DNA from 2 places in the Psychromonas sp. SR45-3 genome. Region 2 is predicted to be linked to the other one. Evidence: riboswitches for the same ligand, from Rfam matches in the RefSeq annotation. Region 2 holds a riboswitch; the other holds the start of a gene.
The links. Region 2 has a riboswitch for thiamine pyrophosphate ahead of thiD (bifunctional hydroxymethylpyrimidine kinase/phosphomethylpyrimidine kinase). Riboswitches for the same ligand answer to the same signal wherever they lie in the genome.
Positions count from the first base shown of each region.

Region 1: another riboswitch for thiamine pyrophosphate. It lies ahead of thiC (phosphomethylpyrimidine synthase ThiC); the one in region 2 lies ahead of thiD (bifunctional hydroxymethylpyrimidine kinase/phosphomethylpyrimidine kinase).

Region 1 covers NZ_JACJDP010000026.1:14,762-23,046, reverse strand. Annotated here, with positions in the region: gene H5084_RS13555 (thiazole synthase) at 1-195, opposite strand, end outside; gene thiS (sulfur carrier protein ThiS) at 199-399, opposite strand; gene H5084_RS13545 (HesA/MoeB/ThiF family protein) at 443-1,192, opposite strand; gene thiE (thiamine phosphate synthase) at 1,214-2,722, opposite strand; gene thiC (phosphomethylpyrimidine synthase ThiC) at 2,807-4,801, opposite strand; TPP riboswitch at 4,897-5,034, opposite strand; gene H5084_RS13530 (NifB/NifX family molybdenum-iron cluster-binding protein) at 5,280-5,672, opposite strand; gene H5084_RS13525 (DUF134 domain-containing protein) at 5,683-5,982, opposite strand; gene H5084_RS13520 (PaaI family thioesterase) at 6,120-6,626, shown strand; gene H5084_RS13515 (methyl-accepting chemotaxis protein) at 6,764-8,285, opposite strand, start outside.
Region 2 covers NZ_JACJDP010000009.1:91,797-100,081, reverse strand. Annotated here, with positions in the region: gene H5084_RS07420 (DUF2474 family protein) at 189-293, opposite strand; gene cydB (cytochrome d ubiquinol oxidase subunit II) at 293-1,291, opposite strand; gene H5084_RS07410 (cytochrome ubiquinol oxidase subunit I) at 1,301-2,692, opposite strand; gene H5084_RS07405 (diguanylate cyclase) at 3,215-4,645, opposite strand; TPP riboswitch at 5,281-5,402, shown strand; gene thiD (bifunctional hydroxymethylpyrimidine kinase/phosphomethylpyrimidine kinase) at 5,469-6,311, shown strand; gene H5084_RS07395 (ABC transporter ATP-binding protein) at 6,321-7,109, shown strand; gene H5084_RS07390 (ABC transporter permease) at 7,102-7,911, shown strand; gene H5084_RS07385 (ABC transporter substrate-binding protein) at 8,001-8,285, shown strand, end outside.

The sequences.
Region 1 (8,285 bases), on a different contig from region 2:
AAGGATATCATCGTCACGATGTTGCATATCGACACGCTTTAAGGCCATTGTGACTAATTCTGATTGTGATGCTTTTAATGCAGCGACCATGGTCTGTTGATCATTAAACTTTCCAGTCCCAGTAAACAAACGAGAAGAGAAAGATTTATCACCAATAACCAACTGATCGTTTTTATTCATTTCATCAAATAACATGATTTATCCTCCCGCAATGGCTTGAAATAGAGAGATGTTGTCACCCTCGTTAAGAATAGTATCTGCCCAATGAGAGCGACTGATAATTTCTTGATTGACCGCAACAGCGCTTCCCATTAACGGCTTATCTAAATATATTAATAGTTGTTCGATATTACTATTTTCTGCTAGCTCTAACGTTTGTTCATTAACGTGTATTTTCATTTAACTTTGTTCCTATGAATGCAGTTTAATTGATACCACTTAATTAATGCTGTCCACACACTGTGCATTTTGGATCTTTATTAACCGTAAAAGTTTGCCAATCTAGGGATTTACCATCGAACAATTTCAATTTATTTTTAATGCCTGACGGTAAACCAACAAAATATTTAATCGCTTCCAATGCTTGTAATGTACCGATAGTGCCAACCACCGGACCAATAATGCCTGAATTACTGCAATTGAGAGTTTGCTCTTCTGAACTTGGAAATAGGCAGTGGTAACAAGGGGAATCAGTTTCGCTATGGTCAAAGAACATTAACTGCCCTTCAAAGCGTATTGCAGCCCCGACAATTAACGGTACTTTTGCATCGACACAGGCTTTATTAATCAATTGTCGGCTCGCCATATTGTCAGTGCAATCCAACACTAAATCAGCCATGGTCAATTCCATAGTCAATTGCATCTCTGGCATGGCTTTATTGATACTGCGGACTTTAATTTCTGGATTAATTTGCTGCAATTTACGTTTAGCGACTTCTACTTTTGCTTCACCAATATCATCACTTTGATAAGAAATTTGGCGTTGTAAGTTACTTACTTCAATATGGTCAAAATCATTCAATACGATATGCCCGACGCCAGCAGCAGCAAGATACAATGAAGCCGGTGAACCCAACCCTCCCATCCCAATAATAAGTACCTTGGCATTTTTGAGGGCCTGTTGACCCGTTTCTCCAACATCTTCTAATAATAGATGGCGGCTATAACGTAATAATTCATCGTCATTCAACATGCTTTTATCCTCTGTTCACTACTAACACATGATTTCATTAAACTGATTAACCACCTGTTTAGGGTCATCCGCTAATGTAATTGCAGTCACTACCGCAATACTACCAATCCCCGTCTGCCATACTGCTGGAGCGCGCTCTAAATTAATGCCTCCAATAGCAACGGTTGCCATATCTGACATTAAGTTCGCATACTTAGATAAACGCGTTAATCCTTGTGGATCGGAAGGCATATCTTTCGTTTTTGTTGGGAAAATATGCCCTAACGCGATATAACTTGGTTTAAGCTGTCTTGCACGTAACATTTCATAATAACCGTGGGTGCTTAATCCTAAACGTAAACCTGCATCGGCAATTAACGGTAAATCAGCTACATCCATATCTTCTTGCCCCAGATGTACTCCGTAAGCATTATGTTTGATGGCTAACTGCCAATAATCATTAATAAATAAACGTGCGTCATACTGTTTTCCTAACGCTATCGCATCAATAATTTGTTGCTCGACTTGTTCTGGTTGTTTGTCTTTAATACGTAACTGAAGAGTTTTTACGCCCATTTTCAATACGCGCTCTACCCATTCAACAGAATCAACAACGGGATATAAACCTAATTTAATGGTGTCACAAGGTTTAAAGCCAGGGCCCGCTTCTAAACTACCTGGTAGGTCTAACTCATAACCAATACTTGATTCAGGTAAAACGACTTCAGGAAAATCAGCACGCAGCGTTGGCCAACCACAATGCGCGACAGAACCTTCACCAGCACCGAGTGCTTTAGAGGCTTTTAAGCCTTGGTTTAAATAACCTTTTGCAATCACTAACGCATCTTCTATAAAATAATCTAAGGCCATCGTTGCAGCAATGGCACTGGCTAAGGTACAACCTGTTCCGTGCGTATGAACATTGTCTAAACGAGGGCTTGTTAGTGCGATTTCTCTTTCTCCATCACTCCAATAATCAAGCGCAATGTCATCCACCAGCTCAAAGTGACCGCCTTTAATTAAAACACTACCGCAGCCCATGCTGATTAATTTATCCACGGCAGGTTTAAACGATTCACCAGAAATTAATGCATGTCCAGATAAGGTTAATACTTCATTCGCATTAGGTGTTAATAGATCGATTTGAGGGAGTAATTGCGTTTTAATAACCTCATTAATGCCCTCTTCTGCCATTTCATCACCTGTCGATGCTACCGCCACAGGGTCATAAATAACAAATGGCTTACGTGCCCAAGTTTGTTTGTAGATTGCTAGTTGCTGTGCAAGAATTTTGACATGCTCAACACTCGCTATCAGACCGATTTTAATCACTTTAGCAGGCATATCTTCCGCTAAACTGGCTAATTGTTGTGCGAACATTTTTTCAGAAACACTTTCAACAAGCTGCACAGCTTGTGAATTTTGCGCAGTGACCGCCGTGATCACAGAGCAACCATCTGCCCCTAAATCATGGAATGTACAAAGATCTGCTTGGATCCCTGCGCCTGCGCTAGAGTCAGATCCTGCAATTGTCCACACTATATTATTCATATTTAACCTTAAACTTGTTTGTAAACCGGTTATTAGTAAAAGACTAATAGCCGGCAATTTTTGCCATTATACTTTATCTAAGCTTTATACTTTATCCACAAAAGCCGGCTGATATATTTCAGCACCACTTTCAGTAAACTCTTTCGCTTTAATGGCCATGCCTTGTTCCGCTGTCATGTCTGTAGTCATAACAATGGTTTCATCAAGAATTTTAATCGATATTTCACCTGAATCTAACTTCGCAGTAAAGTCACGCACATCTTGGGTGATTTTCATTGAGCAAAATTTAGGGCCACACATCGAGCAGAAATGCGCTACTTTCCCCGATTCTTGTGGCAAAGTTTCATCGTGATATTCTCGCGATGTTACTGGGTCTAAACCGAGATTGAATTGATCTTCCCAACGGAATTCAAAACGAGATTTAGATAAAGCATTGTCTCGAATTTGTGCACCAGGATGGCCTTTTGCTAAATCTGCTGCATGTGCTGCAATTTTATAAGTGATCAAACCTACTTTTACATCATCTTTATTAGGTAACCCTAAATGTTCTTTAGGTGTCACATAACACAGCATTGCACAACCGTACCAACCAATTTGCGCAGCACCGATACCAGAGGTGATATGGTCGTAACCCGGTGCAATATCAGTTGTTAGTGGACCTAATGTGTAGAAAGGCGCTTCAAAACATTCTGTTAACTGCTTATCCATGTTTTCTTTAATCATCTGCATCGGAATATGGCCAGGGCCTTCAATGATCACTTGCACATCATATTCCCAAGCTACTTTGGTTAACTCACCTAATACTTCTAGTTCAGAAAATTGTGCTTCATCATTGGCATCTGCAACCGAGCCTGGACGTAATCCATCGCCTAGTGATAACGACACATCGTACTGCTGGCAAATTTCACAAATTTCACGGAAGTATTCATAAGCAAAGTTTTCTTTATGATAAGTCAGACACCACTTCGCCATGATTGAACCACCACGTGACACAATACCTGTAACGCGTTTAGCCGTCATCGGAACAAAGCGTAACAATACGCCCGCATGAATTGTAAAATAATCCACACCTTGCTCTGCTTGCTCAATTAACGTATCGCGAAAGACCTCCCAGGTTAAATCTTCAACCACACCATTTACTTTTTCTAAGGCTTGGTAAATTGGTACGGTACCGATTGGTACAGGTGAGTTACGTAGGATCCATTCGCGAGTCTCATGAATATTACGACCCGTTGATAAATCCATCACCGTGTCACCGCCCCAAAGCGTCGACCAGACTAATTTTTCAACTTCTTCTTCAATGGAAGATGAGACAGAAGAGTTACCGATATTAGAGTTAACTTTAACTAAAAAGTTACGACCAATGATCATCGGTTCTAATTCTGGATGGTTAATATTAGATGGAATGATCGCACGCCCTCTAGCTACTTCTGAGCGAACAAATTCAGGCGTAATTGATTCCTGTAAATTCGCTCCGTAACTCTGCCCTGCATGTTGTGAAAGTAAAGCTTCACATTTAATTCGCTCACGGCCTTGGTTTTCACGAATCGCAATATATTCCATTTCTGGTGTGATAATGCCCTGACGCGCGTAATGCAACTGCGTTACACATTGACCTTTTTTAGCGCGTAAAGGCTTAGGTAACTTGGCGAAACGTAATTCATCTAATGACTCGTCAGCTAAACGTGTCTGTGCAAACTCTGACGTCACACCTTCAAGGACTTCGACGTCATCACGCGCTTCTATCCAGCTTTTACGTAGTTTTGGCAATCCCGCATGGACATCTATTTTAGTATTAGGATCTGTATAAGGGCCTGATGTATCGTAAACTGGAATAGGTTCATTTTTTTCATAAATTGGGTTTTCTTCACTGCCACCAACAAATGTATCAGTTTGATGAATTTGACGCATCGCTACTTTGATCGGATGAATATCACCGTCAATAAATATTTTTTCAGAGTTAGGATAAGACTCATTATTCAAATTTTGAATATAATCCTGTGCGGCTTGACGTGATTCACGACGAGATAGACCTTTACGATCAGTGGTTTTTAACGTTGAATTAATTTCTTTAGACATAGCATTCTTTACCTAGTTTAATATAAACGGTTTATAAAAGATTGCTTGTCGAATAGGTGTGGAAGTTAAAAAATATCCAAGAATGGAAAATAGACAGATATTTTCTACTTGTTCCCTTCGTAGGTATTAGCCCAATCAGGTTCCACGGATCCCACGTTAACTATTCAAAATGATAGCTAACTAATGTGGTCTCAGCCTTTGGGAAATTCCCATTAGCACTCCGACAAGATGCGGGCAGTATAGAAGAAAAAGCAACCAAGTTAAACAAGAGAAGAAAATTAAGCAAAAAAGACCTTAACTCTTAACAATGATTAATCACTTAAGGGTTAAGGAAATAGTAAAATGATTTAAACCAATAACCTAAACCATTTATTATTTGAGGCTAAGTAAAAATTACTCGCATTCAAGATGCAAAAAGCAGCAAGGTTAGAAGTAAGCAGATCTCAGCCATAAAGTTGATAAATAACGGCTATATGGTCTAATGATGGTGGCAGCATCGACCATCAGCATTTTTATGCGATACCTTTTTCAACACACCTTGCTCAGGTGTATTTAATGATCGACGATGTAATTTAGCACTTAGCAATAATGTTTCAATCTCATCCCTTGTATTACCTTGCTCTACTTTTAAACCTGCATTTAGCAGTTTTGCTAAGGTTTTTTCACCTACTTTTCTAACAATCACAACATCGCAGTGCATTTCTTGTAAGAGTTGAATAATTAATAACTTTGCAGAGCAACCGGTAAGACCTAAAGCTGGATTATCATGCACGGCTATTATCTGATTGTTTTCATCATAAAAGGTGAAGTTCTCAGATTTTGAAAACTGGTGAGACAGCTTATTATTGCTCATTGCGATAGCATAAATCATGGTATTTTCCTTAATTAATGAGGTTGACTAGTTCATCGGGTAAGACTAATGCATGACCATTAATCAATGCATTACTTATCTTAAAACGTGATTTTTTTAAAATATTGGCAAAGGTTTGTCGTGAAACTTGCATTCTTTTGGCTGCATCCTGTTGCGAAAGCCCTTCAATATCCACCAAGCGAATAGCTTCCAATTCATCACTTTCGATACTGATTTTGATTAGCTTAGTTACTGGAATACCATTGGGTTTAAATAGGCTACATTTAGCAAATTTTTCAGCACAGATATGCCGCTTTATTTTAGGTCTCATCTACAGCTCTCAGTTCTTAGTTCTTAGTTCTAAATTTCAGTTATCAGTTATCAATTACCTTTTGCTATGTTATCTTAACCAAGTAATTAGCATATGCCAATTACTTTTGTTATCAATAATGAATGATAGAGGTTAATATGTCTGCTACACATGACTCAGAGAAAGCACAATTATTAAAAGAATTACAATTACTTAATAACAAGAATATTCCTCAGCCACTCACCTTAGTACACAAGCAAAAAAGTCATCAAGGTTGCATGATGTGCGGGTCCAATGCCGTATTAGGTTTGAAATTAGATTTTTACAGTGATCCTAATCAGCAAGTCTGGGCTCATTTTAAAAGCTCAATTCATCAGCAGGGCTATGAAAGTATATTGCATGGTGGTTTTTTAGCGGCATTGTTAGATAGCAGCATGTGCCAAGCGGTTTTCAATCAAGATATTGAAGCAGTAACGGCGGATATGAATATTCGCTTTCTACATGAAATGAAAGTCAACAGTGATATTTTAATGACAGCTAAAGTCCTGCCTTCTCGTCCTCCTCTTTATAAAGTAGAAGGTGAGTTATATGTAGATGGTCTCTTGATGGCAAAAAGTAGTGCACGTTTCATGACAAAAGGATTTGCTAAAAGCAAAGCACATTAAGTATCTGTCAGCATAGGTTTTATACTTACCGTAGCTTTAGCTGCATTGAGGTTCAAAATATCTCCCCTAAGGCAGATATCTCGGGATAAACAAGTCTCCCCTTACAAGAGTAAGAGGAGCGAATAGTTCATTATTAATTACACATGAAAAACTGAAACTTTAGCACTTAACAAATTAGCTTGTGCATTCAATTCACTCGCTTGTAATTTAGATACCGTAGCGTCTTCAGTTAATTTATCAGTTACATCTTTAATTGATGTCGTATTTTTAGTGATCTCAGAGGTTACTTGATTTTGTTCCTCTGAAGCGGTGGCAATTTGTGTTGCCATATTACTAATAACTTCTACTGAATCCTTAATTTTAGCTAAAGATTGTGCAGCCTGCTGTGCATCATTCACTGTACCTTTCGCTAATAAAGAACTGTTATTCATCAATTTCACTGCATTATTAGTGCTCGTCTGCAAAGTGCCGATCATACTCTGAATTTCTTCAGTAGAGCTATGAGTCCTCTGCGCTAAACTACGTACTTCATCAGCGACCACAGCAAAACCACGTCCGTGGTCACCAGCTCTTGCCGCTTCAATAGCAGCGTTAAGTGCCAATAAATTAGTCTGATCCGCGATACCTTGGATGGTTGTTAAAATTCCATTTATATCTTGCGCATGCTGATGTAGCTCGCTAATAACATCAGTCGCCTGAACGATTTCAGTCGTTAAGTTGGTAATTGAATGTTGCGTTTTTTCTACTTCTGATTGCCCCTGTTGCGCATAATCAGCTAAAGAATAAGCAGCCTGTGCTGTTTGCTCTGCATTTTCGGCAATTTCATGCGTTGCTGATGACATCTCAGTCACAGCCGTTGCCACCATGGTTACCTCTTGCTGCTGCAATTGTAACCCTTTAACTGATTCATTGGATCGCCCTTCACTGTCACGCGCTTCTATTTTAAGCTGTTCAGCCAGCGCAAAAACATCTTGAATAAGCATTTGTAAGCTGCCCATAAACTGGTTGAAGTGCTTCGCTAATGTACCCACTTCGTCATTACTATCAATATCAATACGTCTCGTTAAATCACCTCCCCCTTGTGCAATCGTTTCCAGAGCGCGAGATACACCTTGTAATGGTTTGAAGAGATAATTACAAAACAGATTAAAAGCTAACAAACAAACAGCAACAATCACTAATGCACCTAACAATTGCTGCCAGAGTGCTGTAATTAAAGGCGCAACAACAGATTCTTTATTAATTATCACAATCGTTTGTAAACGCGTTCCTTTAATAGGAGCGACATAAACATAACTCTCTTGATTAGCCACCAGCATGATTTGTAATTTAGCATTTGCGGTGGACAAATTTGATAAACCTTGACTCAATCCAGGGTCCATCGCACTAAGCGGTTTATTTAATAACGAGCTATCAGCATGTGCAAAAACATTACCTTTATCGGTTGCGATAAACATATAACCTATACCAGGTAAGACAGCACTTTGTAATTGCTCAATGATATCGCTTATCTGTACATCTGCACCTAAAACGGCAGTTTCGCCTAGCACCTGAACGGCTTTACCAAGAGAAACAACATTTGCGCCTGTCGCTGCGGCTACCGTTGGGTTATCCATAAAGACTTCTTGCGGCTTGCTCATCGCATTTTTATACCAGCCC
Region 2 (8,285 bases):
AAAAATCAGTAATAAGTGGTAAGTGGTAAGTGGTAACGACGATTTAGCGTTCACGGCACAAATAAGCACAACGAACACTAATAAATATAAAATGGTATTAAGATTTATCAGTAAGTTGATATTAATGATGAAGACTGTGTTATAAATGACCACTTTCGAACATCTAAAAACTTAAACGTTATAACACATCACTTCAGAATAAAACGTAGTAAATAGGCGAATACACTCAGGGCAAGTACACTGCCGAACCAAATTATAACCATCCATCCCCATTGCTTTAATGATTGTTTCATTAATGGTACCCCTCGTCGTGTTTTAATTTACCCCTGAACACCCAATAAGCATAACCGCTGTACGCAATCACCATGGGTAATAAAAATACCGTACCGGTCAGCAAAAACTTTAAGCTACTGTCTGGCGCTGCTGCATCAGCATAAGTAACAGCGAAAGGGACAATATATGGGAAGGTACTAACAGAAAACCCCAATGCAGAAACAATAAATAACCCAATGCCAAACAAGTATGCCCGCACTGCTTGATGATTGTTTAAGGATTTAAATAATTGCCAAATACATATCACAGCCAATGCCGGTACCATAAAATAAAGCATCGAATTAGGTAAGTTAAACCATCGCTGAGCAACAATTTCATGAGTTAATGGCAACCAAGCACTTACCACAACAATACAAAGTACTAAAGCCCCCCCCCAATATTTAGCCACATCATAATATCTATCAGCTAACTCCTGAGGTAACTTGATCACTAACCAACACGCACCTAATAACGCATAGGCACAAATAGTTGCAAAACCACAGAATAGAGTAAACGGTGTAAACCAATCAAACCATCCTCCCGCATAACTTCTAGCATCGACTTCGATACCTTGTAACATCGCACCTAGCATGATCCCTTGAGTTGCAGCAGCTGCAATAGAGCCTGCAAAGAATGCGATAGACCAAACAAACTTTCCTCGTTTAGTTCTAAATCGATACTCAAATGAAACTCCACGTAATACTAACCCCAGTAGCATAATAATTAACGGTGCATAAAGCGCTGGCATCACAATAGAGTAAGCGAGTGGAAATACAGCAAATAATCCACCGCCACCTAGCACCAACCAGGTTTCATTACCATCCCAAACAGGTGCAATGCTATTCATCATTAAATCTCGTTCTGCTTCATTAGTTGCTTTGGGAAAAAGAATGCCTATTCCCAAATCAAATCCATCTAGCACAACATATATTAATACGGCAAAACCAATCAACCCGTACCAAATTAAAGCGTAATCCATATGTTTCCCCTAAGGTAGTCTGTTCGGATGTGAAGCAGGCGGCACTTCAGCACCATCAGGAAGTCGAGCCTCTAACGCTTGCTCATAGCGTGTAGGCGATTTTTGCATTAAGCGAATGATATAAAAGAACCCAGCCCCAAAAACACACAGATAAACAATAACAAATGCGGTTAAAGACCAAGTTATTGCAACTGCGTCTATTGGTGACGCAGAGTCAGCAGTTCTTAATAATCCATACACAGTAAATGGTTGCCTACCCACTTCAGTGGTTATCCAACCAGAGATTAAAGCGGCAAAACCAGCAGGACCGAATAAAACACAGGCTTTGTGAAATAATGGTGTTTGATAAAGCTTACCTTTTTTACGAAGCCATAAACTGACAAGACCAATCATCAACATACCAAAACCAATACCCACCATTCCCCTGAAACTCCAAAAAACAATCGAAACGGGTGGATGATCAGCTTCAGGAAAAGCATCAAGGCCTTGTACTCTGCCGTTAAGTTCATGGGTTAAAATAAGACTACCTAACTTAGGAATAGCTACCTGATATTTCATCTCTTTAGCTTGATCATCAGGTATGCCGAAAAGGATCAGGGGAGCACCGTCATGAGAGTCATAATGCCCTTCCATCGCAGCTATTTTTGCGGGTTGATGCTGCATCGTATTTAAACCATGAAAATCACCAACAATAATTTGCAGTGGCGCGACAATAACAATCATCCACAACGCCATTGAAAACATAGTTTTGGCTAGCGGATTATGATTTGCTTTAATTAGGTGGTGCCCCGCTACTGCAGCCACCACAAAGGCAGTCGTCAGATAAGAGGCTAACAACATATGCACTAAACGGTATGGAAATGAAGGATTAAAAATAATCGCGAGCCAATCTTCTGGGATAAATTGTCCAGCCTCATTTATCGAATACCCAGCAGGTGTTTGCATCCAACTGTTAACTGACAAGATCCAAAAGGCCGAGAGAAAAGTACCAAAAGCAACAACACAGGTAGCAGAGAAATGTAGTTTTCTGCCCACTTTTTTCATACCAAACAGCATCACTCCAAGAAATCCAGCCTCTAGGAAAAATGCAGTTAAAATTTCATAGCCCATTAATGGCCCAAGGATAGGGCCCGTTTTATCTGAGAATACACTCCAATTAGTACCAAATTGATAACTGAGTACAATCCCACTAACCACGCCCATGCCAAAAGTAACAGAGAATATTTTCAACCAATATTTATAGATTTGAATATATTTGTCATCGTTGGTTTTCAGCCATAAGCCTTCTAATACAGCTAAGTAGGAGGCAAGCCCGATAGTAAATGATGGGAATATAATGTGGAAAGACACAGTAAATGCAAATTGAAACCGTGCCAGATCTAATGCCAAAGTGTCCATAATCACTCCTAATTTGTATAGGATCATGTACGCTTTTTGAAGCAATAAAGATCAAGTTTTCTCTAATGTTTTTTATCAGCTCACTCTCTTTCAGAGTAGGTTTTTATATAAAAAAACAAATAATATATACTCAGGTCAATACCATTGATAACACCAATTTATTCACTCTCTAAAGTCAAATTTAGTTATTAATATTAGAGGGATATAATATGTTTACGAGTTATTTAACCAGCCATTAAGACTGTGTACAGCCTTCTTAACTAACTTAAATTACGATTAATGAAAGTGAAAGAGAAAGTGCAATTACATTTAATTATAAGAGATAGTTTGGATTGCTTAATTGAAGACGTGTGATTAAATCGATAATAGATTATTGCGAAGTAATTTAATGTAGAAATTAGTGACGATAGCAGTGTTGTATCACTTTGCTTGAGCCAATAAATAAAATCCTGTAAATAATGATGTCTAACGATGGCCAAATAAAATTCTCTTTTTAAACACTCCTTTTGAACATCACTGCTTCATTTATGACCTGCTTTTATAACGCTCGCAGCGATTCCTCCCCTTTTCCTTGCTTTGGTATAAGGCAAGATCTGCTTGTTTAATTAACTCAACAGATTTAATGTTTAATTGAGGGATCATTGATGCGATACCTAAACTAATTGTGACATGCTTGTATGATGACTCACTATGGGAAATGTTTAAATTACTCACTGCAAGCCTTACCTTTTCTGCTACTAAAGCACCTTCTTTAATATCACTTTCTAGTAGTATAACAAACTCCTCACCACCATAACGAGCCAAAAAATCAGTAGGTCTATAAATAGTCTCTTGGATAGTTTGAGCTACTTTTTTTAAACAATCATCACCCGCTATATGTCCATAAGTATCATTAAATTTTTTGAACTCATCTATATCAATGAGTAAAAGAGTTAACGGTTGTTGGCTACGCGTTTTCACCAACCATAAATGATTAAGCGTTTTATCTAACCACCTCCTATTAAATACGTCAGTTAGCCCATCTACTTGTGACAATGACTCTAATACCGCGTTCGATTTTTCAAGTTTATCATTTCTCTCATTAACCATATCAATAGCTGCATTAAAACCAATAATCAAATCACCTATTTCATCTTTTTTATAACCTTTAATATGTGTCAGTGATTTTTTTTGCGATACCATTTCCCTAACAGATTCAGCAGCCTTTTTTAATGGATTAAAAAAGAAGAATAAAAAAAACATAATCGCCAAAAAAACAGAAACACTAACAATGATCCCATTAATAATTGCTGTTCGTAAACTTTCGTTTATTAATTGATAAACCTTGGCCACAGGGGTTCTTACCATAACAAACCAATCTGGAGAGTTAATATCAGCCGTAGCTGCTAACATCTCACCTTCAACTGATGTAACTGTATTGCCATATCCATTAAAGCCCGCCATTACCTCGTCGAGGAATGCATCCATCCCTTTTTTTGGCGTTGCTTTTAACACTAGATTTGGATCGCTCGATGCTAAGAATATTTGATTTATTCTTGAAATGACTAATATATCGCTTCGTTCACTAAAGTCTTTATCAAAAATATACTCCATAAATCCGGGGCGGTTCAAGAAGATTGGTGCTTCTAATATGCCTAATACTTTCCCATTTTGATCTCTTAACGCTTTTGCGATCACAACCAGTACTTCACCCATAACTTCAGAACGAAAAGGTGAACTAATAATAACGCCTTGGCTATTGTTTGCCTTTCTCAACCATTCGTAATCAGTCATTATTAAGTTTTTTCTACCTGGAATAACCGGATATTCAGCTATAGCACCCTGTCCATTTGGGCTTATAACTGCAAAGCCCTGCGGAAAAAAATCAGTAAAAACAATATTATTTTTAATGATTTCCGTTATAAAGACTTCTGATTGTATTTTTTTAGGAGGGATTTTATCAGCTAAAGCAACCAAAAAACTCGTTCGCATTGTTATTTTTTTTGAATGTCTTTTGCGATATATTTAGCTTGTGTATATTGCTCTTTATTAATTTGTATTTTTATTTCAGATTTAAGTATTAAAAAATTATAAATTTGAAGCAGCGTAAAAGCGACGATGGTAAACACCGAAACATAGAAAGATAATTTAGTGGAAATACGTGATGGCCTCACTTTATCTAAAATAGTTATCATCTACTCATAATTTATTAGTTAATATTTAAAGGCAAACATACCTCTTTTATTCTATAAAAGTTAGTTGTTTTTTTGATAAAATTGCAGTTCATCAATAAATTGTTTTTAAAAAATTTAGTTTGGAACAGCTATTAATTTTAACAATGCAACATTTACAGTGGCAGTAAGGCGTATCAACAAGTAACACTTGGAGGCTGCCAAGATTGCGTCATAACAAATCACCTCCGTGCATCTAAAACCACATCACTAAAGCCAGGTTGATTATGAATTTCAATCAAAATTGATAGGTCCTAAACTACGGGAAACAAGCCCTCCTTGTTATGCGCTCCGTAGGCGATTAATCACGATTAACTTAACAAGCTCTCCTTTACCAATATGTTTGATTGCGCTTTTAACAGAACTTGTTATTATTTGCGGTGATTATAGTCGGGGGGCCATTGGCTGAGAGCGATGTGATATCAAGATTAATTGATAAAACGTCGATACCCGTTGAACCTGATACAGTTAACACTGACGCAGGGAACTATGTAGAAACCATTCCTGTGGCATTCCTTTGCTTTGTATTGGTTGATATCAGTTCCGATCGCGTTGTGAACGGAGCCATTATGTCTGACCTTACGCCTAACACTATTTGTAACCCTATTCGCACACCGATTGTATTGACTATTGCAGGCTCTGACAGCAGTGGCGGCGCAGGCATTCAAGCTGATATTAAAGCAATTTCAGCAACCGGTAGCTATGCTTGTTCTGCGATTACCGCCATTACTGCGCAAAATACACAGGGTGTGTCAGCGATCTTCCCAATCCCCCTCGAATATGTTGAAAAGCAATTAGATGCCGTGTTTAGTGATCTCAATATTATCGCGGTTAAAGTAGGTATGTTAGCAGACAGTGAAATCATCAAAGTAGTGGCTAAAAAACTAAAGCAATACAATCCACCTTTTTTAGTAATTGACCCTGTGATGGTGACCACCAACGGTGATTTATTATTAGAAAACGCTGCGATTCAAACCCTAAAAACTGAATTACTACCAATGGCTGATTTAATTACCCCTAATCTGCCTGAAGGTGCTGCATTGATTGACAGTCACATTCCCACCAGCGAACAACAGATGCAGGCAATGATTGATGCTTTACGTCAGTTAGGTGCTAAAGCCGTGTTATTAAAAGGTGGGCATTTAGAACAAGATGAAAACAGTAATGATTTATTAATTTTGACGAACTCAGTACAGCAACTCACAGCAAAACGTATTAATACTAACAACAACCATGGAACAGGCTGCACCTTATCTTCAGCGATAGCTTCATATTTAGCTCAAGGCCATGAATTATCAAAAGCAGTACAGCTTGGTAAAGATTATATTACCCAAGCATTACAACATGCTGACCAACTTAACATTGGTCAAGGCCGCGGCCCTGTAGATCATTTTTATGTATTGAATCAATAAGTGCTTACCATGACAAACAACCTATCGTCACAACCATCAAGTTCAGTAGTTCAAAGCGCGCCCAGCATTGGTATTCATAATGCCAGTTTACGCTATCACAATAGTGAACAGCATGTATTGTCGTCATTGACTATGCATATTCCAGCGGCGCAATGGACTTGTATTCTGGGGCGTAGTGGCTGCGGTAAAAGCTCTTTGTTACGTTATTTGGCGAACTTATTAAGTGATAAAGTACAATGGTCTGGGCAACTATCCACCAGCACTAATGTTGCACTGCAAGGTCAAATTGCCTATATGGCACAACAAGATTTATTAATGCCCTGGTTATCAGTATTAGATAACGTACTGCTCAGTGAGAAATTCACACCTAACCCAAAACCGTCGCAGCGTGATAATGCACAACAACTGTTACAGCAGGTTGGTCTTGAACAACAAGCCCATTATTTACCACAGCAATTATCTGGTGGAATGCGGCAACGTGTTGCATTAGCTAGAACCTTAATGCAAAACAAGCCGGTGGTATTAATGGATGAGCCTTTCTCTGCATTAGATGCAGTAACACGCTACCGCTTGCAAAACTTAGCACATGAATTATTAAAAGATAAAACCGTAGTCTTAATTACGCATGATCCACAAGAGGCAATCCGTTTAGCAAACCAGCTTTATATTATGCAAGGCCAACCCGCATCTGCAGAATCATTAGATGTACCTAGCACTCTAGCACCAAGACAATTTGATGCACAATGCGCAGCTCTTCAGCAGACTATTCTTGACCGTTTGGAGCAAGATTATGCGTAATTTTCTTGCCATATCAGGTTTAACTAAATCGCTTGAAAATAAAAAGAGAGATAGCAATAAAACACTACCACCAGTGTTACGTACTCTGCTCACTTTTATGATTATAATTGCGATTTGGCAAACGATTGTAGTGCTCTTTGAACTACCCTCTTTTATTTTACCTGAGCCGTTAGCAGTATTTGAACGCCTATTTACACGTTATGAAGTGTTATTAAAACATAGTTGGGTGACCACACTAGAGATACTTTTAGGATTATTACTAGGTCTTTCCATGGGCCTATGTTTTGCGCTACAAATGCTGCTGTTTAAACCCATTAAACGATGGTTATTACCGATCCTGATCACCAGCCAAGCGATTCCTGTTTTTGCGATTGCGCCTATTTTAATGATCTGGCTAGGATACGGTATTTCCTCAAAAATAGTGATGGCGGCCATGATCATCTTTTTTCCTGTAACCACCTGCTGCTACGACGGGTTAAAGAATACTCCTTCTGGTTATCTTGATTTAGCTAAAACCATGGGCGCGACTAAATGGAAAATGTTACGTCATATTCAACTGCCTGCTTCTTTACCTACTTTAGCATCTGGTATTCGTGTTGCGGTGGTTATTGCGCCGATTGGTGCGGTTGCCGGTGAATGGGTAGGTTCAAGCGAAGGTTTGGGTTATTTGATGCTACAAGCTAACGCGCGCATGTTAATTGATGAAATGTTTGCGGCCTTATTTATTCTATCTGCGCTCTCTGTGAGTTTATATTTCATTACTGATAAGTTACTAAAAAAGCTAATCCCCTGGGAGATCTAAATGCGCCGTTTTTAATGGCGCCAAACTAACCCTAAAACTAAAACAACTAATACAACTAATACAACTAATACTATAAGGAAATACAACACATGAAAAAGAGTTTCATTTTAACTGCATTGTCTCTAACGGCGGCATTATTTTCATTCTCCGCCCAAGCGGAAGATAAAAAAGTCACGCTGATGTTAGATTGGTTTGTTAACCCTAACCACGGCCCAATTGTTATTGCTCAACAGCTTGGTTATTTTAAACAGCAAGGTCTGTCTATCGATATCCAAGAACCTGCAGACCCAAGTATGCCACCAAAATTAGTTGCGGCTGGTAATATTGACTTGGCAATTACTTATCAGCCAAACCTGATCATTGATGTATCAGAG